Regions from separate parts of the Pseudoalteromonas nanhaiensis genome, predicted to be linked through region 1. Evidence: predicted binding sites of a transcription regulator. Region 1 holds the regulator's gene; each other region holds the start of a gene.

Region 1 (7,762 bases):
CTTTGGCATAAAAGCACTCATTAATAGTGGCTTTGAAGTTGCCGTTATTACCGGGCGCCATTCACAAATAGTTCAGCAGCGAATGACTAGCCTAACCGTACAGCATATTTATCAAGGCCAAGAAACAAAGCTGATTGCATACCAAGAGTTAAAAGATAAACTTGGCCTAGAAGATGAGCAAATAGCGTACATTGGTGACGATGGCCCTGATTTGCCTGTAATGGAAAAAGTAGGCTTTGCGGTAGCAGTCAATGATGCGCACCCATTGATAAAAAAACTGGCTCACTATACGACCATGCTACCGGGTGGCTTTGGCGCTGTACGTGAATTAACAGATTTACTGATGTTAGAAAACGGTAAGCCGTTAACTAGCGATGGAACCAGCGCATGAATATAGCCCGTATTTTACTGAGTATTGTTTTTGTTTGTTGCATGGTGTGGTTGTGGTATCCGTACTTTAACCAAACAACAAACACAATAAATAGTGAAGACGAGATTATTGCAACTCCCGATTATACGGCCGTTGCACTAAAGCAAACCGCTTATGATGAGCAAGGCAAGATTAGCCATAAAGTGGCTGCTGCAAAAATGGAGCTGTATCAGCAACTTGGGTTTACCTTTTTTGAGCAACCTATTTTTACACTTTATGGCGACCAGCAAATTTGGCAAGTAAAAGCTAAAGAAGCCACATTATATGAAAACGATCAGCTTATTTTTGAAGGAGATGTTGTTGCTAAAAACTTAACCCATAATGGCATGATCGAAGATATTAAAGCTGAAAACATTAACGTTGATATAGAACAAATGACCATGTTTTCGAAGCAACCTGTGACGCTAACAGGACCAAATTTAAAAATTACCGGTAAAGGCCTGAAAGCTAATTTAAAAACCGAGATTGTAGAGTTAACTAACCATACACGAACCATATACTATGACCAATAAACTGAAGAAATTACTCCTGATCCCAAGCTTATTGATTGCCTTTTCAGGCGTAGCTGCCGAGCAGACAGGCGCACAAATTAGCATAAGCTCAGATCGCCAAACTGGTAAGCTAAAAGATGGCGTTGGTATATTTGAAGGCAATGTCGAAATTATACATGGTAACCGCCGGATCACAGCCGAACGCCTTGAAGCCCATGGTGGTGATACAGAAGGTACTGTTGAGTTAATTATCGCCACAGGTAAGCCTGCTTATTTTGAAGAAAAGCAAGCAGATGGCACGGTAATGAGCGCCAGTGCAGAAGAAGTTCGCTACGACGTAGCCAAGCGCTTCTTAACTTTAAATGGCGAAGCCGAAGTGACTCAAGCAGGCCAAAAAGTAACAGCGAAAAGCATTACCTATGATATGGCACAACAACTAATTAGCGCAGAAAAAGATGAAAACTCAACAGACCGTGTACACACAATCTTAGTGCCTGTAGACAACAAACAAGACGATAAAGGCCAACCATGAGCACATTAAAAGCAGAGCTTTTAGCAAAAAGCTATAAAGGCCGCCAAGTTGTCAAAAATGTGGGTCTTGAAGTTGAAGCGGGCAGTATCGTTGGTTTGCTTGGCCCAAATGGCGCAGGCAAAACCACCACTTTCTATATGATTGTTGGCTTAGTACCTAGCGATAAAGGCAAGATCAGCATTGATGATAACGATATTACACTTTTGCCAATGCATAGCCGAGCACGTTTAGGGATTGGTTACCTACCACAAGAGTCATCTATTTTTAGAAAGTTAACGGTTTATCAAAACCTAATGGCTATTTTAGAAACGCGTAAAGATTTAAATAAACAAGGCCGAGAAGAAACACTCAACAACTTACTTGATGAATTTAGTATTCAGCATATTCGTGATAGTCAAGGCATGGCCTTATCTGGGGGCGAGCGTCGTCGCGTAGAAATTGCTCGGGCATTAGCAGCAAACCCTAAATTTATCTTGTTAGATGAGCCTTTTGCTGGTGTTGATCCTATTTCAGTGTTAGATATAAAGAAAATTATTGAACACTTAAAAAATCGTGGTATTGGTGTATTAATCACTGACCATAATGTTAGAGAAACCCTTGATGTTTGTGAAAAAGCCTACATTGTTTCTCATGGGGAGCTAATTGCATCAGGAACACCTGAGCATGTTTTAGCTGACCAAACCGTACGCGATGTGTATCTAGGTGAGCAATTCAGGCTATAACCAATAAGCCACCATCTAGCGCATCTGCTAAACTAAATAACAATGACAATAAATCGATATAAATTTACCTGTGACTGCACAGGTGTCGATAACACATAAAAGGATTGTTAGGGATACATGAGGCAATCATTACAGCTGCGCATGGGCCAGCAACTTACAATGACTCCACAACTGCAACAAGCAATTCGCTTGCTGCAGCTTAGTACATTGGATCTCCAGCAAGAAATTCAAGAAGCACTTGATAGTAACCCTCTGCTTGAAGTGGAAGAAGCAGATTACAACGATGAAAACATTGGTAAGAACGAGCAAAAAGCTGAATCTGATGATACTCAGCTAAGTGCATCGGCCGAAGAAGCGCCGAGTGAGTACGAACAAGAAAGCAGCGATGCCCTTAACAAAGACACCGTAAGTGACGATTTAGCCATGGATGTGACATGGGATGAGTACATGAGTGCTGCCCCATCAACATCATCAGGTCCAATGCCAGAAGATGAGTCAATTTATCAAGGTGCATCGACTGAAACCCTCCATGAATACCTTATGTGGCAATTACAACTCACACCATTTAGCCCAACTGACGAAGCGATCGCTGTCGCCATCGTAGAGGCAATTGATGACTCAGGTATTTTAACTGTTAGCTGCGAAGACATAGTCGAAAGTTTTAATCAAAATAATGATGAAGAAGAAATCGAACTAGATGAAGTCGAAGCGGTCTTAAAGAGAATACAGTTGTTTGATCCAGTAGGGATTGGTGCCCGTAGCTTACAAGAGTGCTTATGTATCCAGCTTCGCCAATTCGATGCGAGTACGCCGTATTTAGCTGAAACTAAAATGGTTTTATCTGAGCACATTGAATTATTAGCAAGTCGCGACTATCGCACTTTGATGAAAAAGACTAAGCTTAAAGAAAGCGAACTAAAAGAAGTAATGACGCTGATCCACAGCTTAAACCCTAAGCCAGCAGACAGCATAGTTCGCGAAGAGTCTGAGTACGTTATACCCGATGTATCGGTTAAAAAAGTTAAAGGTCGTTGGGTCGTTGAACTAAACCCAGATTGTATGCCAAAAATTAGAGTGAATAGCCAATATGCAGCTATGTCACGCTCAGTAAAATCGAGCAGCGATAGCCAGTTTATTCGCTCTCATTTACAAGAAGCTAAATGGTTTATTAAAAGCTTAGAGAGCCGTAACGATACACTTTTAAAAGTGACCAATTGTATCGTACAGCAACAACAAGCATTTTTTGAACATGGCCCAGAAGCCATGAAACCAATGGTGCTGAACGATGTCGCAGAAATGGTCGAAATGCATGAATCGACAATTTCACGTGTTACAACACAAAAATACATGCACACCCCTCGCGGGATTTTTGAGTTGAAATATTTCTTCTCAAGCCATGTCAGCACAGAAAACGGTGGTGAGTGTTCATCAACAGCAATTCGCGCTTTGATCAAAAAGCTTATCGCTGCAGAAAACTCAGCTAAACCATTGAGTGATAGTAAAATTGCAGATATATTGGCTGAGCAAGGAATTAAAGTAGCTAGACGCACAATTGCAAAATATCGAGAGTCTCTAGCGATACCTCCGTCTAATCAGCGTAAGAGTTTGATTTAGACGTTTTACATAGAAGGAAAATGCTTATGCAACTAAATTTAACTGGTCGTCATGTAGAAATCACTGATTCATTAAGAGACTATGTAAACAGCAAGTTTGCAAAACTAGAAAGGCATTTTGACCACATTAATAATGTACATGTCATTCTAGATGTAGAAAAATTAAGCCAAAAAGCAGAAGCAACTTTACATGTAAATGGAGGCGAGCTCTTTGCCTCAACTGCACACCAAGATATGTATGCAGCCATTGACTCGCTAATCGACAAACTAGATCGTCAAGTCATTAAACACAAAGAGAAATTAGCTCGACACTAAATTATGAAACTTAGTTCACTTACTAACCAGGACTGCAGCAAAGCTGCGGTCCTTTTTAATAGCAAAAAAAGAATCCTTGAATATATCAGCGAGCTGGCTCACCAGCAGCTTCCTCATTTATCTCAACAAGACGTCCTTGATGCCTTACTCAATAGAGAAAAATTAGGCAGTACAGGTATTGGTCGTGGCATTGCTATTCCACATGGCCGCATGAGTGGTGCAGAGCAACCACAGGCATTTGTCATAGTGAGTGAATCCCCAATCAATTTTGACGCAATTGATAACCGACCTGTGGATATTTTCGTTGCACTCATCGTACCAGATGGAGACAGCCAACTTCACCTAAAGACCTTATCGACAATTGCTGATAGACTAAAAGATAAAGAGTTTTGTAAACAGTTACGTAGCGCTAAAACAGACCACGAACTGTTTCAGGTCATATCAGCAGAGGCATAAATGGAATTAATTATCATCAGCGGTCGCTCAGGCTCAGGTAAATCGGTCGCTTTACGTGTACTTGAAGACTTGGGTTACTACTGTGTTGATAATATCCCAGTCAACTTATTACCTTCGCTTGTTCGTAGCGTTTCTGACAACTATGACAAAATAGCAGTCAGCATAGATGTGCGTAACTTACCGAAAGAGCAGCAAGAGTTTAATGATATTCTTGAATACCTGCCAGGTTTCGCAAACCCAACACTGTTCTATTTAGACAGTGATGACCAAACTCTGATCAAACGCTTTTCTGAAACGCGACGCTTACATCCTCTATCGATTGACTCGCTGCCACTCGATTTAGCAATTAAGCAAGAAAGAGTATTACTGGATGTACTGATCACGCGCGCTGATTTTATGATTGATACCACCGACCTGAGTGTTCATCAGTTAGCTGAATCAATTCGTGAAAAGATCTTAGGTAAAAAAGATAAAAAGCTGATTATCACCTTTATGTCGTTTGGCTTTAAACATGGTATTCCAAAAGAAGCCGATTACGTATTTGATGCACGTTTTTTACCAAATCCACACTGGGAGCCAGACCTAAAGCCACTCACAGGCTTAGATCAACCAGTAAAAGATTACCTTGCAAGTCATAGCATAGTGCAAAAATTTACATGGCAAATTCAAACATTTGTGCAAACATGGTTGCCTCACCTTGAGCGTAACAATCGCAGCTATCTTACCATCGCAATTGGCTGTACTGGCGGGCAACATCGCTCGGTATATTTAGCGCAGACCATTGGTGATAGCTTTTCAAAAACGCATGCGAACGTAAAAATCCGCCATCGCGAGCAAGATATTTAATTGGATGCCAGATGCACGCAGAAGACACGTTTTTAATTCAAAATAAGCTTGGCTTGCACGCACGAGCAGCCACTGTTTTAGCACAACTTGCTTTGCAATTTGATGCTAAAATTATGCTTTATCAAGACGATAAAGAAGCTGAAGGTGATAGTGTTTTAGCCTTAATGCTACTTGAAAGTAGCCAAGGTAAAGAAGTGCGTGTGGTATGTGAAGGCCCAGATGCAGAGGCTGCACTGAACGCAATTGGAGAATTAATTGCACAACGCTTTCATGAACAAGAATAGCGTTTGCTAAGGCTTAACCGTTTAAGTTAAACTTAGTTCAGGTATTTATAATTCTCTTTAAATATCCTACTTTTATATCGTTCACACCTTAAAAATACAAAGCACTTAATAATTTTATCGCAGTGTGAAGATATCCTGCAAATACACCACTTAGCAACTATGCTGTATTTGCAGAATCTGTATTAATCTATTTTCAGTTGTAAGGACGCCAATGCCAGAAGCCTTTGAACAAGACTACCCACTACAACAACTTAAACAAGTGACCAAGTCACTCAATAGTGGACAATTTGTTCAGGTGCGAGGCATGCTCGCTAAAACAGCTCCGTGTGATACCGCTTTATTATTAGAGTCATCTCCCCATAAAATTCGTCGCATGCTATGGCAGTTGGTAGACCCAGATGTGCGTGGTGATGTTTTAGAAGAACTCTCAGAAGACGTACGTTTAGGTATTATTGCTCAGATGGAGCCTGAGCACATTGCTGCTGCAACCGAAGACATGGACGACGATGACTTAGGTGAAGTTCTTCGTAGCCTTCCTGACACCGTTTATCAAGACGTAGTCAGTGCAATGGACTCGCAAGATAGAGAAAGGGCAACTCAGGCACTGTCATACCAAGAGCGTTCAGCCGGTGCCCTGATGAACAGCGATACGGTAACAATCCGTCCAGATGTTACCTTAGATGTAGTCCTGCGCTATTTACGCTTGCGTGGTGAACTACCAGAGGGTACAGATGACTTATACGTTGTTGATAAACATAACTGCTTTTTAGGCGCGCTTTCGTTAACCACATTACTGACCAACTCATCGGATAAAATTGTTCGTGATTTAATGGATGAAGAGTGTGAGTCAATCCTGATCTCAATGGATGAAAGTGATGTAGCGCAATTGTTCGAGCGTCATAACTGGATTTCAGCCCCTGTTGTTGATGATAACGCTCACTTGCTTGGTCGTATTACCATCGATGATATCGTTGACGTCATCCGTGAAGATGCTGAACACAGCATGTTAAGCCTTGCTGGTCTTGACGACGAAGAAGATACCTTTGCGCCAGTACTCAAAAGTTCGCAGCGTCGCTCTATTTGGCTGGGAGTTAACTTATTAACCGCATTGCTAGCAGCAATTGTGGCAAGCTTTTTTGAAAACACCTTAGCAATCTTGCCTATTTTGGCGGTACTAAATGGTATCGTACCTTCAATGGGTGGTGTTGCAGGTAGCCAAACATTAACACTGGTTATTCGTGGTATAGCGGTTGGCCATATCAACCAAACAAACCAACGCTTCTTATTACTTAAGGAACTGGCGATAGGCGCACTGAATGGCGTTATTTGGTCGATATTGATTGCCGGTGTGGTTGCCCTATGGCAATGGGACTTTAAGCTCGGTGCGGTCTTAGCGTTTGCGATGTTTATGAATCTTGTTGCCGCTGGTATCGCGGGTGCGAGTATTCCGTTAATTCTTAAGAAAATGAAAATTGACCCAGCCCTCGCCGGCAGTGTGGTACTGACAACCGTCACCGATATTGTTGGTATTTTTGCCTTTTTAGGCACTGCAACCTGGTTATTGATCTAATATAAAAACGGCCCTTTAAGGGCCATTTATATCTTTTACTTTGCGCGCTGCTTATTTTTACCTACTCTAGGCTTGGTATTGGCCTTTTTGAATTGGCTAAAACCAGTGTGGCGTGTAAGTGCCGCACGGCCTTTACCACCTTTACTATTTGCCGCTTTTTCGTTGCGACTCTCTTCAGGCACCAAACAGTTTGGCCCTTTCCCGATTAGATTCGCTTTGCCCATTTTTCTAAGAGCTTCGCGGATCATCGGCCAGCCGGCAGGATCATGATAGCGTAAAATAGCTTTATGCAAGCGACGCTGACGTGCCCCTTTTGGCACAGGCACTTGTTCAGTATTGTTTTTAATATTACGTAACGAGTTCATCTCGGTATGATAAATTGTCGTTGCGTTGGCCATTGGCGACGGGTAAAAATTTTGTACCTGATCAAGCTTAAAGTCATTGGCCTTTAACCATAGCGCCATGTTAACCATGTCTTCGTCTTTCGTTCCTGGATGTGCAGA
Region 2 (7,762 bases), on a different contig from region 1:
CCGCCTAATGACAGACCCGCATTCACCAAGCCACTACCGTGTAATCGGTATTCTTTCAAACATGCCAGAATTCTATCAGGCGTTTGATGTGAAAGAAGGCGACAAGATGTATATCAAACCAGAAGATCGCGTAAAAATCTGGTAATTGATTATCGATTTAAAAAGGCTCTGAGTGAACGCTCAGAGCCTTTTTTGTTTTAGGAGCAGAAAGCTTTTAGCCGTCAGTTTGAAGCTGAACTAATGGGGTATGTTAGTACTGCGTTCATTTGCTGTTATGGTGGTGAGCGCTAGAAAGTCGCGCAAAAATATATTCACAAAGAGAAGTGAATGAGAAGAGAAAGAGTAAACCAAAAAGATATCTTAATTTATTTCTCTTTAGCGCTGCGTCTCTTGGCCTCTTTGTGAAAATTACCTAAGTCTGTTTGCACAAAGAGAAGTGAATGAGAAAAGAATGAGGGAACCACAAGATCATTTTTTACTTTCTCTAAAGCGCAGCGTCTCATGATCTCTTTGTGATAATTTGGTTTTCTCTGTGGTTCAAATATGTTTTTCACAAAGAGAAGTGAATGAGGAAAACAAAAAATATTTTGTTTACCTCATCAGCCAAGCGCCTCAAAATCTCTTTGTGCGATTAAATGTCTTTGCTGTAGGCGTGATATTTATTTCGCGCGAAGGAAATTAAACCATAATCGCATCTTTAAGATACTGGAATAACTCTTTGTACGCTTTGGCTGGCTTTTCAGCTTTTACTTCTTTTGCGGCGCTGCGTACTAACTGGCGCATTTTTTGGCGCTCAAGAGAAGGGTATTGATCAATTGTTGAATTGATTAGATCGTCACCTTGTTTGATTAAATCATCACGTAGCGTTTCGATTTTGTTCATCAAAACATCCGCTTGGTTGTTTTTGTTGAGCATAATATCGATCATCGCTTGGATTTCATCAACGTTTTCAGTAGTACGTAATACTTTTGCGATATAGTTTAAGTTACGACGGTAAGCATCGCTCTTATCACTTACTTTATCAGAAACAACAAGGGCTTCTTTTAAATCGTGATTGAGTGGTAAGCGATCGCGTTGCTTTTTCGGCATTTTCGCGATTTCAGCACCCAAACCATGATATTGCATGGCTTCACGTTTTAACTCGCTTTTTGATACGTAAATAATTTCTTCTTCGATAAGTGGCTTTTTCTTCTTCGCCATAAGGATGCTCATTCAGTAAACTTAACTATTCGCTATTATACGTCATTTAGTTAATGATTAATATTAGCTGATGCACGTCTCGCAGTGTGTTAGCATTCGCTACACTATAAAAAATATCAGAACCTAGGACACACAAGATGAAAGATCCTATTTATCAACACATTTCTGAAGTGAAAGACGCGGTAAGCGAAGTACTTGAGCATGCAAGAAAGTTGGGTGCTACTGCTGCAGAAGCGGCGATGTCGAGCACGTCAGGTTTGTCTGTTAGTACGCGCATGGGCGAAGTTGAAACAATAGAGTTTAACCAAGACGGTGGCTTAGGTATTAGTGTTTATGTGGGGAATAACAAAGGCTCTGCTTCAACGGCTGATTTAAACCCTAAAACATTACGTACAGTGGTCGAAAAAGCCATTGATATTGCTAAATTCACTTCAGATGATCCATACAATGGTATCGCTGATAAAGAACTGCTTGAATTCGCACCACTTGATTTAGATCTGTATCACCCGTGGGAAGTAAGCCCAGAGCAAGGTATTGAGCTTTGCCATCAAGCAGAGCAGGCGGCACTAAACGCCGATGAGCGTATTGTAAATTCAGACGGTGCGAGTTTTTCTTCTCACCAAGGTTTGCGTGTTTATGGCAACAGCCATGGCATGATTGCAGGTTACCCGCGCACGCGTCATAGCATTAGCACCATGGTGATTGGTAAAGATGGCGAGCAAATGCAGCGCGATTCTGCTTATACCGTAGCGCGACATAAAGATGATTTAAACGATGCTGCAAAAGTAGGCCTCGAAGCGGCAACAGAAACATTGGCTAAGCTTAATAGTCAAAAGCTAGGTACTATGAAAGTGCCAGTTATCTTCAGAGCAGATATTGCCAACTCACTATTCGGTCATTTAGTGTCTGCGATTGGTGGTGGCGCGCTTTACCGTAAATCGAGCTTCTTGCTTGATAGCTTAGGCACAAAAGTATTTAGTGATTGTGTAAATATTTCTGAGCGTCCACATTTATTAAAAGGCTTAGCGTCTTCACCATTCGACTCGGAAGGGTTAAAAACTATCGACCGTGAAATTATTCAAGGTGGTGAGCTTCAAACATATCTATTAGCAAGCTACGCTGCACGTAAACTGTCTATGACACCAACGGGTCATGCTGGTGGTATTCATAACTGGTTAGTTGAGCAAACTCATGCTGACTTAAAAGCACTCTTAAAAACTATGGGCACAGGTTTACTAGTAACCGAGCTTATGGGTCAAGGTGTGAACACTGTAACGGGTGATTACTCACGTGGCGCGGCGGGTTTCTGGGTTGAGAATGGCGAAATCCAATACCCAGTCAGTGAAATCACAATTGCTGGTAACTTAAAAGATATGTTTAAAGCGGTAGTCGGTTTAGGTGGTGATATCGAGCGCCGTGGCGGTATTCAAACCGGCTCTGTATTGATTGAACAAATGCAGGTTGCTGGTAGCTGATTCATCAATAACTACTCAATTTTTAAAGCCTCACGTTTGTGGGGCTTTTTTATTTGAAAAAGTGCTTTACCTGAACTTAACTTGAGGTTTTATCTTGATGGCAGTTTAAAAATAAAAAGGAAAACTACCATGTATTTAGAGCACGTAAACCTTGTTGTTAGTAATGTTGATGCCATGCTGCACTTTTATAAAGCCGCATTCCCACATTGGCGGGTGCGTAGCCAAGGTGATAGCACATGGTCAGGCAAGCCGCGTAAATGGCTGCACTTTGGTGATGATTACCAATATCTTGCACTGAGTGATAACGGTGAAGACGAAAACCGTGATTTAGCAGGGCACCAAGTGGGCCTTGCTCATTTTGCTTATGTGACAAACGATATTAATGCCGTAATTGAACGTTTGGTTGACGCTGGTTATGAAATAGATAAACAGGGTCCAGAAAACCCCTATCGTAAAAATGTATATTTTATCGATCCCGCAGGTTTTGAAGTTGAGTTTGTAGAGTATTTCAGTGATATACCGAGTGAGAGAAATAATGACTTGTAGCTAGAGCTGTCAGCTTTTAGCTGTCAGTTTTGAGCCGAGCGGTGTTGTTTTAGGCCTTTACCAAAGGCCTGCCTCTTAAGAGGTACTTTAGTGCTGAAAGTATTTGCACAAAGAGAAGTGAATGAGAAGAGAATGAGGGAACCTCAAGATCATTTTTTACTTCCTCTAAAGCGCAGCGCCTCTTAACCTCTTTGTGCGATTAAATGTCTTTGATGTGGGGGTGAAGTTTAGTGAGCTTTCAGCTGTCAGTTTGAAGCCGAGCGGTGTTGTTTGTAGGTCAGGTATTGATTGATGGAATAGCGTTGTATGTAAGATGCGTCAAGCAAGCGTGACGCCTACGGTGTAGGGGCCTTTTAACGCCGAACAGCTTTACTTTATTCACGGCTAAAGCTGTTCCCACGTTTGACGTAGGCGTGAAATTTATTTCGCGCGCATTCTAGTAGGTCGTGCTTTAGCGCGTCATTGGTGAAACGTATGCAATATCTTGTCGCCATAAATGACGACCACATTAACATAATCGCAACTCGCAACTTTTACTACATCTTATTCATCTCTTTCCAACTGGCTTTTAGACTGTTGGCAAAGCTGATGAACTTTTCTTTCATGGTACGTTTAACTGAAATCTCGACTGAGCCTAGCCATACATTACCTTCAATGGTAATGGTTGGGCCTTGGCCTTTATTTAAGGCGACTGATCTGTTCTCTACACTGCCAATAACGCTGAACAGCTTTGATACCACATTGACATGTTCTGGCACATAGATTTCGTCGTTACCTAAAATACAGTTCACGTAAATAGTGACATGTTGGTGCTGGAAAATCGCTTCGCTAAAATCGAGCTCAATTGAACCTAAGCAGTTTGTAAGGTGAATTTCTTTTGGCACTACCCACTGGCCGCTGCGCTCATTTGAACCCAAAATACTACGAAGCTGCAGACTTTCGTTATCGCTGCTGTGGCCATAATGAGGTTTAAATTGCGCATGCTTTTGCGATTTGTAGTCAATATCAGCTTTAAGCTCTAAGTCCGCAACAAGTTCAACGAGTACTTCGTTGCTGGTGGCTTCCATTGCTTGGTCTAAGCGGCGTTCAAATGCTTCAGCTGAAATAACAGCATGACTGTAGTTATAAATGAGTTGATCAATTACTTCTTCTCTTACTTGATCGATTGGGCGATCTTCAAGTTTAACGGCCATGGTAGTTCCCTGTTGTGATTATCAAAGTGATTTTTATGTTATTCGTAATAAAGCAAAGCTTAGGCCAAATTTTATTTTATTATAAATCAATATGTTGTGTTTTATAGTGTCAACGTTACTTAGTTAAATTAACCACAGATTAATAAAATCAGCAACTAAATGGTTATTTTTGCAATATAGTGAACTTCTTACCGAGCAGCCTGTAAATCTTTACCGAATTGAATATAAATAGTCGCTGAATGAGGGTTTAAGGTATTGAAATTAAACAAATAAATAGTTGGCATCATAGTCGCATTGGTAAAAGTGTCTTAAATCAAAAGGAGAAGATTATGAACACTTTTAACAAATCTATGATTGCCGCTTTAGTAATTGGTGCAACAACAAGTATGTCAGCTCAGGCAAGCAGTTGGGAAAATGAAAGTAAAGATGCTTGGATTGATGGTAAGGCAGAAACTGTGCTTCTTATGAACACAAACCTTAACAACTTTGACATCAACACTGATGTAACGAATGGCAAGGTTGTACTTACAGGTAAAGTTGATAGTGAATTAGATAAAGAGCTTGCTGAAGAGCTTGTTCTTAGCCTGGATGGCGTTAGCTCTGTTGATAACAAACTAACGGTTGTTAAAAACATGAAGGCTAAGAAAATGAAAGCAGATAAAGCTGATTCAACTGAAAGCGATTTAACAGATGCGAAAATCAGTACTGTAATCACAACACGTTATTTATTTAACTCAGAAGTAGGTGGTACAGACATCGATGTTGATACCGATAACGGTGTAGTAACACTTAAAGGTACTGTTGAGTCTGATGCTGAAAAGCAATTAGCAATCAGTATCGCTGAAAACGCTGAAGACGTTCGCAAAGTAATCGATGAATTAACGATTGTTGCTGAATAACAGCAAGCCTAAATTAGCCCAGCTTTGGCTGGGCTAATAGATTTCAAGGAGTGAGTCATGGATTTAATACGTATTATTTTATCGGTTTTAATTCCACCTCTTGGCGTATTTTTACAGGTAGGTTTAGGTGCGCAGTTCTGGATTAATATTCTTTTAACCTTATTAGGGTACATTCCAGGTTTGATTCATGCTGTGTATATCATCGCTAAGCGATAATTACCTCATTAATCAGCAAGGATGAGTCAGGGAACACAGCAAGGAGCAGCTGTAGGAGTAAAGGACGATAAACCGCAAGGAGTTTACAGTATGGACAATGTAGCACAGCAAAAAGGACAGCAAGGAAGTAACAAAGCGTTATGGAGTAGCGCACAATGGCAACGCTTTATGGATAAAGTGAACGGAGATGACAGCAAGGGATAAGCTCAGGCTTGGAGCCAAACAGGATGAAGCTAGCGTAAGGAGGTGACTATATGGAACAAGTACAAACGCAACCAACACAAGGATTGACCGACAAAGGAGTTGCTTTATGGAATAAGCAACAGTGGCATGAATTTATGGAACACGCGAAAGCGGTTGCGCCACGATTAACAGGGAAGGCTGACGATAAAAACCCGATGTCATCTTCAGGTGACATCGGGTTTTTAATAACTTCGGCAATTTATCTTTATAACTTAAACTGATTTACTGTCTTATTTAAAGACGCTGCCAATTCATTTAAATCACGTGCTTCATCTGCCAATTCATGAGCATGATCCGCAGTGCTATTAACAAGGTGGTTAATAGCCGCCAGGCTATTATTAATATCTTCTGCAACCACAGTTTGCTGTTCTGTTGAAGTCGCAATTTGATGACTCTGATCTTGTACATTTGTCACTGATTGCGCGATATCTTGCAGTGCTTGCAATACAATTTGCGTTTGCTCAACGGAGCCTTCAGCACGCTCTTGACCCTGTTGCATCATAGTTGATGCTTGTTGAGCAATTTGCTGTAAGCGACTGATCATATTTCGAATATCATCCGTTGATTCTTGCGTTCTGCTTGCTAGTGAACGAACTTCGTCAGCCACAACAGCAAAGCCTCGCCCTTGCTCACCGGCTCGTGCCGCTTCAATTGCTGCATTAAGTGCTAGTAAGTTAGTTTGCTCTGCAATTGAGTTGATTACGTCGATCACAGCGCCAATGTTGCCACTTTCTTGTTCAAGACCTGCAACTACTTTAGATGCTTCGCCGATGTGGCTTGCAAGCGCAGTCATTACTGACTGAGCTTGTGTAGAGCGCTTAGTGCCATCGACTGTAATGGCTTGCACTTCTTCGGCTGCATTATTGGTATGCTGCGCATTACGTGAAATTTCGAGTACTGTAGATGCCATTTCAGTAACAGCGGCACTTACACTATCAACTTGTTGTTTTTCTTGCTGAATTTCATCATTGGTTTTTTGCGATACAATTTTCAGCTGACTAGCTGCTTGGCTCAGCTGCTCTGCTTGCGCGGCTGTGTTGAGCATCATTGCACGTAATTTATCGATGAAGGTGTTCATATGATGAGCAAGCTGGCCAACTTCGTCCTGACTATGAATTTCAATTTTTTGTGTTAAATCGCCATCGCCTGATGCGATATCACGCATGATGTAAGTCAGTTTTGTAAGAGGTTTGGTGATCATTTGCGTGGCCCAAAAGATCATCGCAATGATAATCGCAAGGATGATGATTAATGATGTAGTGGTTGTCATCACCGCATCGTTAACTGGCTCATCAATCATGCTAGTTGGGATCAAAATCCCGACATACCAATCAAGATATGGACTTTCTAGTTCAAGGCGATTGTATACAACGTAATATTGCTCACCTTTAAATGTGACATAGCTGCTACCATCTTTTTGGCTTTTCATCGCGCGGTTTAATTCGCTAAAGCCTGATGTGTCGCTAAATTGTTTTTCGAGGGCATCTAAGCCTTCTTTACCATTAGGGCCTTCGTCAGTCACAGATAATTTATGGCCAGTACGCTCAGAGAAGTGAACAACCTTTTGATTGCCATCTAGCAAGAAGCCAAAACCTTGGCCATTAAAGCGAATGGCCTCAACCATGTCGTTGATATTGTTGAGCTGTAAATCAACCCCACCAAAACCAACAAGTTTGTTTTGTTTATTATAAACTGGCTGTTGCACAACCGCTGAGGCATTACCTGTGGTTAAATCTACAGAAATAGGGCCAACATAAAGTTTGTTGATCTTTAAAGCATCTTGCCACCAACCACGTTTATAAGCGTAATAAGGCTGGCCATTGTAGTGGGTGGTTCGCTCGTTTTCTTTAAAGTATTCGCCTGTTGTTGCTGATGCAAAGAAGGCCGATAGAATGTTGTCATCGTTACCACTGATACGAACAAAATCTTGATTAACGTTGTCGTATCCTGGTTGGTTATCAAGGCTTTGATCACGTTTAGTCCAGTTGTC
Region 3 (7,762 bases), on a different contig from region 1:
CCACTAAGCACACAGCAAAAATAATAAAAGCGAGCATAGGTGATTTAGTGACAGGCTCAGTGACTGAAACCTGGTCGCTACTGCCCGTTAGCATAGGTTTGACTAAATTCTTTCCCTTAATGCGGTAAATCACAATTGCCAATACATGCAACACAATGGCATACAACAAAATATCAAAGTTCAAATGATGCAACCAACCCGCAAATTCTACGGTATCTGATGATACATGTGCGACTAGCGGGCCGTCTGTTAAGATATCGTCGCTGGTCATAAGTCCCGAGGTTAACTGCACAAGTATTAAAACAAAAAATGCAATCACCATATAACTGCCCGCCGCACCATGACCTGCCTTATGCTCATTGCTTGTAAATGATTTAATTGCAGCAACAGGTGAGTGAATAAGTGCAGAGAGCTTTGCTGTTTTGCTACCAATAAGCCCCCAAACAAGACGTGTAATAATCAGCGCCAAGGTGAAGTAGCCTGCTGCAAAATGCAGCTCTAACATACCCTCTTCAGCACTAAAATAGAGTGTTGCGATGGCCGCAACTAATAACCAATGGAAGCTTCTTATAAAGCCATCCCATACTTTAACTTTCGACATTGTAATTTTCCCTTTAAAAGACGCAAATGATGAATTTCAGCAACGGGTTCGGCTATACATTATTACAAACTTCAGTTATTTTGACACACCTCTATTTCAGCTGTTTTGATCTGAGCCACAACAACAAACATGAGCGATAAAATGCATAAATCAACAATAAGAGCATTACTAAAAGGGTTTTTCGACATGCTCCCCTTGTGCCTTGCAGTGTTACCTTGGGGCATTTTATGTGGCTCGTTAGCCGTCCAAAATGGCTTTAGTGCTTTAGAAACACAAGCGATGTCATTGTTGGTATTTGCAGGCTCTGCGCAGCTAGTCGCAATTGAATTAATGGCCGGCAATACCCCTTTGCTTACTATATTGTTTACCACACTCATTATTAGCTCGCGGCACTTTCTATATGGTTTAGCTATTCGCCACAAAGTCATTGATCAACCTTTTCGTTGGCGCCTTCCTGTTAGCTTTGTACTCACAGATGAATTATTTGCGTTTTCGCACCATCGCAAAGCCTACCGAACAAAAGTGCGCCTTATTTACGCGCTCAGTGCAGGGTTTAGTTTTTACATTGCGTGGAATATATGGACTTTGCTTGGCATAGTCGCGGGTAGCTTACTGCCTGACTTAACAGACCTTGGGCTTGATTTTGCCATTGCTGCCACATTTATTGCCTTAGTTATTCCTGGTGTAAAGAACCTTGCTACGTTGGCTACTGTGCTCACCGCTGGCGTTGTCGCTACGCTTTTAAAAAGCCAAGGCTTTCAGCTATGGTTAGTGACTGCAGCGCTAATAGCCATGACAGTAGGTTATTTAATTAGTCGCTGGCAAGCAAAAGAGGAGCATACACTATGATGACCACCATTTTATTGATGGCGTGTATTACCTTTTTCACACGTTACTTATTTTTGCACCGCGCATTACCGTTTAAAGTCGGCCCGAAAATGCAGCAATTTTTAAGTTTTAGCGCCCCAGCGGTACTTACCGCAATTTGGGTACCCATCGTCTTTATAAATGAGGGAGAGATTAACTTAGATTGGCAAAACCCTTATTTAAGTGCGGCTGTATTAGCCATCATTGTCGCATATAAAACACATAACATTTATTACACCACGCTTGCAGGCATGGGGCTATTTATCATTTTAAGTTAGTCTTTTTTGTCGCTAAATTTGTACTTTTGGCCTTTAAGAGCAACATACTTTGAGTTTAAAAAACTGACATCAACTCTAACACTGCTCACAGTTGGCTATAAGGTATAAAGTGTGATTAAAATTTATACTTTTATACCTATCTAAAGCGGGTTAGAATTAATTCAACAATAATAATAAGTGATACCTATGAGTGAATTTTATCAACTGAGTGCCACCAGCCTTCAAGGTCAAACTATTGATTTTAATGACTTTGAAAATAAAGTCGTTCTAATTGTAAATACGGCGAGTAAATGTGGCTTTACCCCTCAGTATGAAGGCTTGCAAGCACTCCACGAAAAATACCATGATCAAGGTCTCGTCATTATCGGCTTTCCATGTAATCAGTTTGGTAAGCAAGAACCGGGAGATGCTAAAGAAATAAAAGAAGGCTGCCTAATTAACTATGGCGTTAGCTTTTTGATGATGAGCAAGGTCGATGTAAATGGCGAACATGCCCACCCTGTTTTTAGATACCTAAAATCAGAGTTACCTGGGTTTATTACCCGCAAAATAAAATGGAACTTCACCAAGTTTTTAATTGGTAAAGATGGCAAAGCTATTAAACGATTTGCTCCTTTAACAAAACCAGAGCAGATCGAAGCTGCGATTATTGCTGCATTAAACAAATAAAATCACATGCCAATAAGCAATAAAGAGGCAAAATGCCTCTTTATTTAAATTTATGCTTAGTCGTTCATGTACTCGTCAAAGTCGTCTTCGCCTAAGTTTCTGCGTAAGCGTTTTTGCTCAAGATAATCTTCTAGCTTCTTCTTAACGCGTTGCTTTTTTTTGTCATGTTGATTACGCCCAACCATTTCGTACTCGTCTTCAACAAAATCGTCATCTAGCGCATCATAACTAAATGTCTTACCCACAACCCACTCCATAAAGTGTTTGAGACCAATTTCACAAATTTAAAGTTTGCTCTGTGAATTGGCAAAGTTTAAAAAGCTCAGTGATTAATTAGTATGTAAAAAACCACCAAAATAAAGCCATATCGCCATGCTAAATGGGTGATATGTCAATATTGTGAATAAATAGCGCTAAATTCGGATTCTGAAAAGTGAGAGTTTTTTATCGTTTCGATAAAACCCATTTATGCATGTTTATTTTTTAGTTAATTTGACCAAATTTTAGTTAAAAATTTAATTCTCATAACTTCTAACTACACTTAATAAAATGATAACCCTATGAAATAAAATAAAAATATAAATTTGGCATTAAGTTTGATTATGTCTAAATGTCATTTCAAACAGGAAAGAAAAAAATGAAAAAGTTATTGTTAGTAAGTTCTTTATTTATCGCTACCAGCGCAATGGCTCATAACGATAATGATACAAATATTTCATTCAGCGGTGAGCAATGTGATGTTGAATTTAAAAATGATGTACGCATCACACCAAGCGAGTTAGAAGTATACACAGCCGATAATCGCTCTATGAAAATCATCGATCAGCACACTTTGTATATCGATGGTCAAAGCGTATCGCTTGATGCTTCACAACAGCAAGCAATTGCAGATTACTCAGACAGCTTACGCAGCCAACTTCCTGAAGTAGCAAATATCGCACTTGATGGCGTAAAAATAGCAGGCGTAGCAATTGAAGAAGTGTCAAAAGCCTTCAACATTGACGGCCTAAACGACATTTCAGAATTAATGGACGATATCAGCGTAGAAGTGCAAAACGCCTTCTATCAACAAGGTGCGTTCACAATGGGTCAGCAAAATTTTGAAAAATTTGGTCAAAACTTTGAAGACCAATTCGATGAGCAAATCGAATCAGCAGTTGAATCAGCCATGATGCAATCAATGGGCAGTATTTTGGTCGCGCTAGGCTCTGAACTTTTAGGTTCGGGTGGCGACATGAATGAGTTTGAACAACGTATGGAAAACATGGGCGCACAAATAGAAGCACGCGTTGAAACACAGGCAGCTCAACTTGAAGAGCGTGCAGATGCATTATGCGGCAGCTTTGCTGATATCGCTCATAAAGAGCAAGAGTTAGTGGCGCTAGTACCAGAACTAAAAGAGTATCAACTTTTTATCTTCAAACAAAACGCAGAGTAATGAATTAACATCCCTGAACCAAAACACTTGGTCCTTTCGCGCAGAGCTTGCTCTGCGCTTTTTTATTTTTTGGCCAACACAGTCAGTTGCGATAACGTTTTAATCGCCTGCTCTAAATTTTCAGACCAAGGCAAGCCATAACTTAAGCGAAAACAACTACGGTACTTTTTACCCGCTGAAAATATCAGCCCTGGAGTAATACTGATCCCCGCCTCAAGTGCCAAATGAAATAATTTTACCGCATCATATTGGCTACCAAGATCAACCCAAATAACACAACCCCCTTGCGGGTTACTTATGCGTGCACAACTTGGCATGTGCTGCTGCAAACACCAAATCATACGCTCTTTGTTGGTACTTAAGCGCTGTCTTAGTAAACGAATATTACGATCGTACTCGCCAGTGGCTATAAATTCATACAAGGTCCACTGATTAATAAGTGGCGCAGAGCAACTAAGCGCCCTTTTATAGCGCCTTGCTTGTTCAGCAAACTTACCGGCAATGATCCAACCAATACGGTAACTTGGCGCAGCTGTTTTTGAAAATGACGCGCAGGTGATCACTAAACCCTTTTTTGAATAAGCTTGTGCAGGAGTCGCTCGCTTAGCTGTAAAATGTAGGTCGCCATATACATCATCTTCAATAAGCACGACATCGCGCTGCTCTAACAATGCCACCAATTGTTCACGCTTGGCATCAGGCATAAAGCTGCCAACCGGGTTATTTAATGAGGTAGAAAATACACAGGCTTTTATATCATGCTCATCGAGTGCTTGAGCCAAATCATCTAGCCAAATCCCTTCATCAGGACACAGCGGTACTTCCAGTGCCTTTAAGCCTAAGCTTTCGATTAATTCGATAATGCCAAAATAGCAAGGCGACTCGATAGCAATAACATCTCCGGGTTTAGCGACACACTTAAGGGCTATCGCCAACGCCTCTTGAGCGCCATTGGTGATCACTAATTCATCGCTATCAACCCCAATGCCGAAGTCTAAATAACGATGAATGAGTTGTTTTTTAAGTGGTGCAAAGCCATCCATCGGACCGTAATTAATTGCCGATGCCCCAGCGAGTGTCATTACCCGACGCATGGTTCTTGCCAATGCTTTATCTGTCGGTGCAGCGGCCACAGGATTGGCAATACCAAATGGCACCACATTAGCTTTGTGGATAGCGCTATATACCTGTTCTATTAAGCCTTGTTTGTTGACCGTGGTAGGTTCTCGACTCAGCCTGACTCGCTTTGGCCGCGACTGATTTAATTGTGAAGACTTTAAAAAGTAACCTGACTTTTCTCTGGCTTCAATGAGCCCCTGTCCTTCAAGTAATTGATAAGCTTGTTTTACCGTCGGAATACTAATATTAAGCTTGTCAGCCATTTTTCTGAGTGAAGGTAATTTTTCACCTGGTAATAACGAGCCTTGCAAACAAAGATCTCTAACTAACTGAATAACTTGTTGATATAAGAACTCACTGTTACTACGACTGATTACTTGTGACATAGCCCACCAAACTGTATAGGTTGCATTTCTAGTTTTCTGTATATGTTAAGTATACAGAAGCGATTTAAAATGAACACACTTTCAATTTTTAGGTACTAACTATGAAAAGCGCTGCTCTCTACCTTGCTACAGTACTGATCTGGGGATCGACTTGGCTTGCTATTGAGTTTCAACTGGGTGATGTCGCTGTTGAGGTCTCTTTATTTTATCGCTTTGCCATTGCAGCCATTTTAATGTGGGCCTTTGTGCTCGTAAAAAAACTTCCTATGCAATATTCACTGCGTGATCACGGCTTTTTTGCATTATTAGCTTTATTTAACTTTGGTTTAAATTATTTAGTACTGTATTGGGCGCAGAACTACCTTACCTCAGCAATGGCTTCAATTGCCTTTTCGATGTTGTTATTGATGAACATTATTAACACCCGCTTGTTTTTCGCAAAGCCAATTGCGAAACGAATTTACTTTGGTGCTCTGCTCGGCGTAATGGGTATTGCAAGCTTGTTTTGGCCACAAATTCAGCAATTCGACTTGAGTAATGGTGCGTTGGTCGGGTTACTACTTGCGCTATCTGGGACCTTTGTGGCTTCATTGGGGAATATGGTCAGTGTTCGAAACTCTCAGCGAAACATTGGCGTACTTCAGGGCAATGCCTGGGGTATGTTATACAGCGCTTTAGGCCTAGCAGCGTATGTTTTAGTAAGCGATGTTGAGCTTACATTCAATGCCCCAACCAGTTACTGGGTATCGCTTTTCTATTTAGCTGTGTTTGGTACCGTAATCGCATTTGCTTGTTACTTCGCACTACTTAAAAATATTGGCCCTGAGCGCGCAAGCTACGTAATCGTATTATTCCCACTGGTTGCAGTGGTATTAAGTACCTTATTTGAAGGATTCGAATGGCAAGCGAATACCTTTATGGGCTTTAGCCTAGTGTTATTCGGTAATGCTATCGTGCTAACTCCAACTCGACAAATTAAAGCATTTTTTGCTGCACGTAACCTACAGCAAAAAAGCTCCGTCCCCAGTTAGATGTGGCAAGGTCACCTCTAACACCAAGCGCTGGCAAAATATGCCGGCGCTTTTTTATGGCACATGAAAACGAAGCGCTTGTTTGTGCACCTTAACTTTGGCTGGTGTAAAACCAACGAGCTCTCCATCAGCCTCAATACTAAGCCCTTTGGTGGTTACTTCCGCAGTTGTTAAACAGGTATATTTCAGCCTTTTTAAACTATGATGTTTCACAAGTAGTAAATATAAAAAGCTAATCAGGTTTTTCAACAAACCATCTGCTGGCATGCAGTAACAATCAAGCTGACCATCATTTAACTTTGCCCGAGGAGCAATCTTTAAGCCACCACCAAAGTAATGATGATTGGCAAAAATCGTCGCTAAATTACTGTAGCTAAGTGGTCTACCATTAAATTCCCCCTGAAGTGACCGTGCCTGAAATGAAAATAGCTGCTTGATACCCTGCCAAGTGTAGCCAAACGAGCTAAAACTTCCGGCTTTGTTTAATTGAGTTACCACCTCAGCATCAAAACCTATCCCCGCTACATTGATAAAATAACGCTGATTTATTTGCCCAATATCAATTAGCTCAGTACGGCTATTGAAAACAGCGTCATACCAAGCTTGCTGCTTGCGCGCAAAACCGCGAGCAAAATCATTACCAGTACCTGCAGGAATTAAGGCGATAGAACAATCGCTCGTCATTAATGCATTAACAGCTAAATGTAGCGTCCCATCACCACCAATTACCACAACTTGTGTCTGGCTTTTAGCTAAAAGGGCAATATTAGCGCAATCTTGAAGAAAATTGCCTATGGTTAAATATAACTCAGGCTCAATCTGTCTTTTTTTACATTCTTTTAGTAGCCAATCAACACTATTTTTATGATTTTTTTTGTCACTTGGCTTTATTATTATCAACATTAATGGCACTTCTTTTCTTGCATGGTAAAAACACCACACTCGTTCAAATTATATTAATCTGAATAATTAGTCACTTTCTTACTCTAAAAACGCATAAATCAAAGTAACAACAATTAAAAACCTTTTATTTACTGACACTTCAACACAAAAACAACTGCATAAGCATGCAAATCTCTGCAGATATAAAAACTTAACCCTATGTTAATAAAAGACTTTCGGATTAGAAAAAGTTATCCGGCAGACTCAATTTTTATCGTTTTATTTTTGTTCAGTTTGGTTGCAAAATACTCACGTTTTCAACCAAACACAACCCGGAGCAAAGTAATGAACCCAATTAATACATTAAACCAAAACGCAGCAGCTCATGTTGCCGTAAAACCAACAAACCGCAAAGCAAAAATGTTGGCAAAGCTTAATCGCTACGGCAAAAAGTTAGCACTTGGCGGCGCAGTACAACACAAGTAACCCCC
Region 4 (7,762 bases), on a different contig from region 1:
GGTAAGAGCGATGTATCAGATTGAAGATTCTGCGCTTTACCCAAGCATTGATTTAAATGCATCGGGAACCCGTCAGCGTGTTCCGGCAGATTTATCTGGTACTGGTCAAGCGACTATTTCTGAAAACTATTCAGCGACTGTTGGCTTAACTGCTTATGAAATTGATCTTTGGGGCAAAGTGCGCAACCAATCAGAGCAAGCTTTACAAAACCTCTATGCCGCTGAATACAGTTTAACCAGTGTGCGCATTAGCTTGATTTCGGAATTAGTGAATGCGTGGCTTAACTATGCGACGGATAAAGAGCTATTGGCGCTTGCAAACGAGACGTTAAAGTCTCAGCAGGAGTCTTTAGAACTAACCCGTAAAACATTTGCTCTTGGTGCTGCGTCTCAGTTAACGCTATCGCAACTGGAAAGTACAGTAGCAACCGCTAAGGTCGATATTGCAAACTATCAGCGCTTACTAAAGCGTGATAAAAATGCTCTCGATTTTCTAGTGGGTAAAACCGTCACTGCTGATTTACTACCAAATCAAAATATAGATGATGTACTGAACTTACCGGATGTGCCTGTGGGGTTGCCGTCAGAGTTACTGACGCAACGACCAGACATTAAGGCCGCTGAGCATGATTTACTGGCAGCTAATGCAAATATTGGTGTGGCAAAAGCGGCATTCTATCCGAGTATAAGTTTAACCGCCAATGCTGGAACGGCCTCTGCTGATTTGAGTAATCTTTTTGATTCGGGCTCAGGTACATGGAGTTTTGTACCATCGATTAACTTACCTATCTTTAATATGGGTCGTAATCAAGCCAATCTTGATGTTGCAAAGGCACAACAAGAAATGGCGCTTACTAGCTATGAGCAAACCATACAACAAGCATTTAAAGAAGTATCTGATGCCCTTGCTGATCGAGAAGGTTATATGCATCAGCTAGATGCACTCAACGATTTGTACCAAAGTAATGAGTTATCTTTTACTTTATCAGATGCGCGTTTTCAAAAAGGAGCAGACAGTTACTTGCAAGTGTTGGATGCGCAACGAAATTGGTACAGTGCTGGGCAACAGTTAATTTTGGGTAAACAAGCGTATCTTGCTAGCCAAATTAATTTGTATAAAGCACTTGGTGGTGGCTGGAATGCGCAAAAAAATGTGCATTAAAACAGCAAAAGCATAATTTATTTAAGGTTTTGCAGGATCTTAGTTGTTTTGACTCTCCTGTGATATTAAGATCCTGTAAACCTTGTTTAAGTAAAAGTTAACCATTTCAAAAGAGCTTGGAGAAACCATGACGCAAAAAACGAAAAGACACAATGACCCTGCGCTTGCTGAGGCAAGACGTAATCAAGTGCTTTGTGCTGCAGCGGATTGTTTTCGACGTAAGGGCTATCATGGCGCGGGAATGGCTGAAATTTCTAAAACAGCAGGCATGAGCGCAGGCCATATCTATAATTATTTCGCTAGTAAAGAAGCGATTATAGAATCGATTGTTGAACGTGATATGGAAGAAATGTTCTCAATCTTTAAAGAGTTTGCAGATAAGCCGGGCGATCGTGTCACCGTGTTGCTAGATGGACTCGATAGAGGTGTTGAGCGCCATACCGATTTAAATCAAGGTGCGCTTGATTTAGAAATGCTCGCAGAAGCTGCACGTAATGAAAAAGTCGCTAACTTACTGCGTGAGTCAGATAGCCACGCCCGTGATTCTATGCGCGAATTATTAGTGGGTGAAAGAGGGCCGTTACAAGGTACCGCACTTGAAGAAGTGAATGCCCGTATTGAAGTGATGTTTTCTGTGATGGGGGGCTTACTACTACGTAAAATGCTTAATCCTTCTTTAAACATTAGTGAGCTTTTAAAAGCACTTCGTCCAGCGATGAAAACGCTTCTATTACCATTTGATAAGGGAATAGATTAAGCTCTGCAAGGTAATTTATTCCCTTACTTCTGTTCAGTAAAGTGATTCGGTGAAGTTTTTTATTACGCATTCACTTTCATCACATTGATACCAATCCGCGTTAATATTTAATCATTTTTGACCAACTAGTTGTGTTTGCAAGTTCAACATATAGCACTTTAAATAGAAATCTGTTTTCTCAAGCTCAGAAAATCAAGTTAAGTACAAAAATGTGTAAGTTATTCATAGCATAATGAAAAAATGTCCTAAACTTATTGATAGGAAATAAAGTTAAGAGCTTATTTTTTCATCTAAAGTGCCTGTTTAGGGCTTATCTGTTGTGTGGAAAGAAACTTGCATTAATGTATATGATTAAAATAACAAGGAGTGACTATGTGGGCAGCAATTAGCTATCTTGCGCTGGCAATTATTTTTATAATCGTGGCTATTCGGGTTGAGCTCGTTTATTTTGCGCTATTTTTTTATTGGGCTGCATTGTCGCTACTACTAGTCAGTGGCGCTTATTTTTTTAATATTGCGCGAATTTTCAGAAAGCGTGAAAACGGTGTAATACCAATTTACATTCGTTGGGCGTTTATTCCCTTTTTACTAGGGGCTCAAATATACAATGCTTGGTCTCGTAAGCATGATAAAGTGCCTCCTTTACAACAAATAAATGAACATCTGTTTTTAGCTTGCAGGCTCTTTCCATCAGATATTGACACCATGAAAGAGTTAGGGATTACAGCAATCTTAGATGTTACCTGTGAGTTTGATGGCCTTGAATGGTCATCGACCCAAGAAAATATTCGCTATTTGAATATCCCCGTTTTAGACCACAGTGTGCCAACTCGTGCGCAATTACATCAAGCAATTAACTGGATCCACCATCAAGTAAAGGCTGATAGACGTGTTGTTGTGCATTGCGCATTAGGTCGCGGACGTTCAGTGTTTGTTATGGCTGCATACTTACTAAGCCAAGATAAAGATGCAGATGTTCATACTGTTTTGGAGCAAATCAAAGAAACTCGAGAAACTGCTAATTTAAACAAGCGCCAACTTCGTCACTTAATAAAACGTCATCGTCGAGGCGATTTACTAATTAAAAACAAAGCTGTATTAATTGCTAATCCAGTCTCTGGTACAAAGCTGTGGCAAGAAAAGAAAAAGCAGATAACCGCAAGGTTAAGTGAATACTATGATTTAACTGTACACACTACAACAGAAGAAGTGGACGGCATTCAATTAGCTAAAGAGGCTATAGAAACAAATCCCGATGTTGTTATCGCATGTGGTGGTGACGGTACAGTGACAGAAGTCGCCAGTGTGTTAGTCAATACCGACTGTAAGTTAGGCATTATCCCTTTAGGCACTGCTAATGCATTAGCTCATGTATTAATGGGGATCCAATCTAAGTTAATCCCAGTCGAACAAGCTTGTGAACTTATTATTGAGGGACAGGCAAGTCGGATCGATACCGCTTTGTGTAATGGCGAGCGAATGCTGTTATTAGCAGGAATTGGGTTTGAGCAGAAAATGATTGAAAAGGCGCATCGAGATGCTAAAAATGAGTCCGGCCAACTAGCTTATTTACAAGGATTTTGGCAGGCACTAAGCGAACATGAAGCGCAAGATTATACAGTTACATTAGACGACAATGAACCTCAGTCTATAAATACCAATAGTTTAATCATTGCAAATGCAGCGCCGTTTACTACATTGTTGGCTCAATCAGCAGGTCAGCCAGATCATAATGATGGTTTACTTGATGTTAATTGGTTAACGCCTAACTCAGAGGCGAAAGCCAGTACGTTAAGTATTGCTGAATTAGTATTTTCAAGCATAACGCAAACAAGCTTTGCCATTAATAGCCATCATACAAATGCTAAACGAGTTTCTGTAAGTGCAGAAAAAGACATTAGTTATGTAATTGATGGTGAGGTTAAAACAGCAGAAAAGCTGGTGGTAGAGGTATCACCGAAGTCACTTTCGGTGATAATGGCCGAAACCTAACAGTTATTTTTTAATACTTTTCCATTCAAAAGGTGCGTCATCATCGGCCTTTTGATAGGAGAAAGTATCAATGTATAGTTGTTCAACTTTTTCACGGGCCCAAGGTGTTTTACGTAAAAATTTTAAGCTTGATTTAACACTTGGGTCATTTTGAAAACAGCGCACATCAACATGTTCAGCTAGGCCTTCCCAGCCAAGTTTTTCTTCAAGTTGGGTTACGATGTCGGCAAGCTTGATACCGTGCAAAGGGTTATTTGGTTGATTGTCCATGCTTAATCTTTGGTTATTTCTAAACAGAGTAATAGTAACGTATCTAGCGTCTTTAAGCTAATTGACGTTTATACTCTTGTCTCGTTTTGGATAGACAATATCGCCGTTTTTATCCAGTCTTAACCACGCTAAGTCGCTGTTTGAAAAATTTGGCTGTTTGGCTGCACAAATTAACGTTATATCGCCAACAGCAATATAAGCGCCTTCGGTGTAACGCTTATTTTCATACCAACACACTTTGTGGTTGTTAAGTGCTTCTTGGCCATCTAGCACAACTAATGCTTTATCCTTTGCTAAAACGAACTGTGAAAACAATAAAATAAACAAGGTAGTTAAGATTAAAATCTTTCTAAACAAAATACACCTCTCATTGTGCAGTTTTTTGTATCTACACTAAGCTTATGACTGTATTCTATAAAAGCACAATGACGTGATAATAAAAAGGTGAACACATGCAATTTAATAAAAATATGATTGACGAATTAACCCTGCTTGCTAAGTTTCCCCGCGACTCACAAATGCAAGGCATTAAAATCCACTCTGATGCAGAAGAAACAGTAAAAAATGCTGCAAAACGTCTTTATGACAAAGGCATTACTGATAGCCCTGATGGCGGCTATTTAACGGATTTAGGGCTAGATTTGATCAATCACGTGAGTGTTATTAATTCCGCACTGAGATAAAAATTAGATAATAAAAAGGCCCAAAATGATTGGGCCTTTAGTTTTAATAACAACGAATTAGATTGCGTCAGGTTGGTTCTGAGGAGCCGCATCAATAAAGGCATCTAGCTTATTACAATGCTCATAAACTGTGGCGATTTTTGGGTACTTACTCATATCAACGTTAAAGCGTAAGGCATTAAATACTTGCGGCACTAAACAGACATCAGCAAGTGTTGGTTTGTCGCCAACGCAAAAAGTGTTCGCTTCATCAAGTAACTTTTCGATACTCTCAAAGCCAACTTCTACCCAATGCTTATACCAGGTCGTTTTTGCTTCTTCATCAACACCAAGATCATTAGCTAAGTACTTTAATACTCGCAAATTATCGATAGGGTGGATATCGCACGCTACGGCATAACATAAATTGCGGATCTGGGCTTTTTGCCATGCATCACCTATTAAAAGCGGTGTTTCTGGGTGCGTTTCTTCAAGCCACTCTAAAATAGCTAGCGATTGTGCAAGCACACCTTGATCAGTTTCAAGTGCCGGTAATAATCCTTGTGGGTTTTTTGCTAGGTACTGATCACTTTGCTGCTCTGATTTTAATAAATTAACAGTGACCAACTCATGATCAATGTTCTTTAAATAAAGAGCAATGCGAACTCTGTAAGCGGCTGATGAACGAAAATAGCTATAAAGTTTCATTATGCGTCCTGTTTACCTGTGAAATGTTTTTTAATAGTGCGCCAACAGTCAGTATAGTTAGGCTGACGCTCTTTACCTTCAAGAGCATATTTAGTTGGTGAAATAACGTAACGCGATTCGAACATAAATGCCAAGGTGTTTTCGTAGCGTTGTGGTTTAAGTTCGGCATTTGATGCTTTTTCAAATACATCTGCTTCTGGACCATGTGGCGACATGCAATTATGTAAACTTGAACCCCCAGGCACAAAACCATGCTCTTTTGCATCGTATACGCCTTCGATAAGCCCCATGAATTCACTCATAATATTACGGTGGTAATAAGGTGGACGGAATGTGTTTTCAGCCACCATCCAACGAGGAGGGAAGATAGCAAAGTCGATATTTGCGACACCTTCTGTACCCGATGGTGACGTTAGTACGGTGAAGATTGAAGGATCCGGGTGATCATAACTCACGGTATTCATAACATTGAAACGAGCAAGGTCATACTTGTATGGCGCACTATTACCTGTCCATGCAACGACATCTAATGGAGAATGACCAATATCGCAGCGGAACATATTGCCATTAAACTTTGCAACTAGTTCAAAGTCACCTTCTACATCCTCATAAGCCGCAACAGGGTAGTGGAAGTCACGGTCATTGGCGTAACCATTAGCTCCTACAGGGCCGCGCTCTGGTAAAATATAGGCATGGCCATAGTTTTCACAAATATAGCCGCGGGCTGTGTCCGTTAATAAATCAACAGCAAATTTAATCCCGCGAGGAATTACGGCAATTTCACCAGCTCGGACTGTTAGTTTTCCACACTCGGTTCTTAGTAATAGTTCACCTTGTTGTGGTACGAACAGCATTTCACCATCAGCATTATAAAAGTAACGGTGTTGCATTGATTTATTGGCTACATAGATATGAATACCTATACCTGTTTGTGCATTAGCACTGCCATTAGCTGCCATGGTGATTAAACCATCAATAAAATCTGTTGGCTGCTCAGGAATTTCAATTGGATCCCAACGTAGCATTGTCGGCGGCGTTGGGACTTCTGTGATAGGAGCGGTACGAATAAGGCCATTGTCTATAGGTGTATAATCACCTTGTACTACTGACGGGCGAATACGATAAAACCAAGTACGGCGGTTATCAGCACGCGGCGCTGTAAATGCTGTTGTGCTGAACTGTTCAGCATATAAATCGTATTTTACTTTTTGAGGGCTGAATTGACCGATAGGTAATGCACCGGGTAATGCTTCGGTTTCGAACTCATTACCAAAGCCTGTCATATATTGTAATTCGTTATTCATCACTAGACTCCTGAAAGGTTTTAGGTAAGATACTCTCATGTGAGACTAAATTCAAACTGCACTGAATTTACTTGTGTAAATAATTTTTGACAGTAGTGAAGCAATGACAACAAAGAAACATCCAACGCTCGATTTACAGCAGTTCTTACCTTACTCATTAACCAATATTGCAATGCAGATGAGTGAGCAATTTAGTGAGCTATATCAAAAGCAGTTTGATTTAACCGTGCCACAATGGCGAGTAATCGCGAACCTAGCTCAATACGGTGAATGCACTGCTAAACAGTTGTGTGATATGGCACAAATGGATAAATCAACGGTGTCCCGTGCAGTAAAGTCGTTATTAACAAGAAACCTTATCGCAGCAAAAGCGAACCCAACTGATAAACGCGCAAACTTGTTATCGTTATCAGAGGCAGGAGTAGGTTTTCATAAACAAATTGTTCCGTTAGCAAACGAATGGCAAGCAAGTTTAGTGAGTGAATTAGATAGCCAAGAAATTAAACAATTTATGAACACTCTTAGTAAGCTTTCCAATTACTTAAATAAAAATGTGTAAATCTGTAATCAATGCATTATAGCAATTGATTTAGGGAATCGATACGTATATGATAATGGCTATCATTTACAATTAGCAATTTGGATGTCTCCTGTTATGAAATTAGCGTTAAACACCGTGAAGACACTAGGTTTAAGCCTAGTATTAGCATCTACTTTTATTGCCCAACCTGTATTGGCAAATGGCCCAATTGGTGAGCACGTTAATCATCTAAAAGAAAATTTAAAAGATTACTCTGATGACGTTGAATGGATGATCAACAAAGTCGATGTCATGGTGAGTGATTACGAAATCAAAGGTGCTAAAGCTGTAAAAAGTGATGACCTAATCGAATACTGGGAATCAGTA

Evidence for each region. The regulator sigma-54, encoded in region 1, starts transcription at its own class of promoters, with help from an activator protein. The targets are predictions, from matches to a motif close to GTTGGCACGNNNNTNGNNT.
Region 2: the regulator sigma-54 is predicted to act here: its motif matches at 4,465-4,483, upstream of ACSFVZ_RS00240 (LiaF domain-containing protein).
Region 3: the regulator sigma-54 is predicted to act here: its motif matches at 2,999-3,017, upstream of ACSFVZ_RS14605 (YggN family protein).
Region 4: the regulator sigma-54 is predicted to act here: its motif matches at 2,240-2,258, upstream of ACSFVZ_RS05750 (diacylglycerol kinase family protein).

The regions. Positions count from the first base shown of each region.
Region 1 is NZ_JBPNYQ010000033.1:13,545-21,306, reverse strand. Features, by position in the region: gene kdsC (3-deoxy-manno-octulosonate-8-phosphatase KdsC) at 1-391, shown strand, start outside; gene lptC (LPS export ABC transporter periplasmic protein LptC) at 388-942, shown strand; gene lptA (lipopolysaccharide transport periplasmic protein LptA) at 932-1,453, shown strand; gene lptB (LPS export ABC transporter ATP-binding protein) at 1,450-2,175, shown strand; gene ACSFVZ_RS19130 (RNA polymerase factor sigma-54) at 2,293-3,789, shown strand; gene hpf (ribosome hibernation promoting factor) at 3,816-4,103, shown strand; gene ptsN (PTS IIA-like nitrogen regulatory protein PtsN) at 4,107-4,559, shown strand; gene rapZ (RNase adapter RapZ) at 4,560-5,405, shown strand; gene ACSFVZ_RS19110 (HPr family phosphocarrier protein) at 5,417-5,689, shown strand; gene mgtE (magnesium transporter) at 5,901-7,259, shown strand; gene ACSFVZ_RS19100 (YgiQ family radical SAM protein) at 7,295-7,762, opposite strand, start outside.
Region 2 is NZ_JBPNYQ010000001.1:60,880-68,641, forward strand. Features, by position in the region: gene ACSFVZ_RS00220 (M13 family metallopeptidase) at 1-145, shown strand, start outside; gene yjgA (ribosome biogenesis factor YjgA) at 679-1,200, opposite strand; gene pmbA (metalloprotease PmbA) at 1,338-2,675, shown strand; gene ACSFVZ_RS00235 (VOC family protein) at 2,805-3,221, shown strand; gene ACSFVZ_RS00240 (LiaF domain-containing protein) at 3,758-4,414, opposite strand; gene ACSFVZ_RS00245 (BON domain-containing protein) at 4,744-5,313, shown strand; gene ACSFVZ_RS00250 (YqaE/Pmp3 family membrane protein) at 5,371-5,529, shown strand; gene ACSFVZ_RS00255 (hypothetical protein) at 5,784-5,993, shown strand; gene ACSFVZ_RS00260 (methyl-accepting chemotaxis protein) at 5,978-7,762, opposite strand, start outside.
Region 3 is NZ_JBPNYQ010000017.1:65,187-72,948, forward strand. Features, by position in the region: gene ACSFVZ_RS14580 (cytochrome b/b6 domain-containing protein) at 1-601, opposite strand, end outside; gene ACSFVZ_RS14585 (AzlC family ABC transporter permease) at 743-1,450, shown strand; gene ACSFVZ_RS14590 (AzlD domain-containing protein) at 1,447-1,746, shown strand; gene ACSFVZ_RS14595 (glutathione peroxidase) at 1,933-2,415, shown strand; gene ACSFVZ_RS14600 (PA3496 family putative envelope integrity protein) at 2,472-2,660, opposite strand; gene ACSFVZ_RS14605 (YggN family protein) at 3,053-3,853, shown strand; gene ACSFVZ_RS14610 (aminotransferase-like domain-containing protein) at 3,916-5,358, opposite strand; gene ACSFVZ_RS14615 (DMT family transporter) at 5,460-6,389, shown strand; gene ACSFVZ_RS14620 (diacylglycerol/lipid kinase family protein) at 6,444-7,292, opposite strand; gene ACSFVZ_RS14625 (hypothetical protein) at 7,617-7,757, shown strand.
Region 4 is NZ_JBPNYQ010000004.1:103,293-111,054, forward strand. Features, by position in the region: gene ACSFVZ_RS05740 (efflux transporter outer membrane subunit) at 1-1,162, shown strand, start outside; gene ACSFVZ_RS05745 (TetR/AcrR family transcriptional regulator) at 1,290-1,919, shown strand; gene ACSFVZ_RS05750 (diacylglycerol kinase family protein) at 2,292-3,911, shown strand; gene ACSFVZ_RS05755 (VF530 family protein) at 3,915-4,181, opposite strand; gene ACSFVZ_RS05760 (DUF1496 domain-containing protein) at 4,239-4,538, opposite strand; gene ACSFVZ_RS05765 (TIGR02647 family protein) at 4,634-4,864, shown strand; gene maiA (maleylacetoacetate isomerase) at 4,922-5,551, opposite strand; gene hmgA (homogentisate 1,2-dioxygenase) at 5,551-6,855, opposite strand; gene ACSFVZ_RS05780 (MarR family winged helix-turn-helix transcriptional regulator) at 6,959-7,414, shown strand; gene ACSFVZ_RS05785 (hypothetical protein) at 7,511-7,762, shown strand, end outside.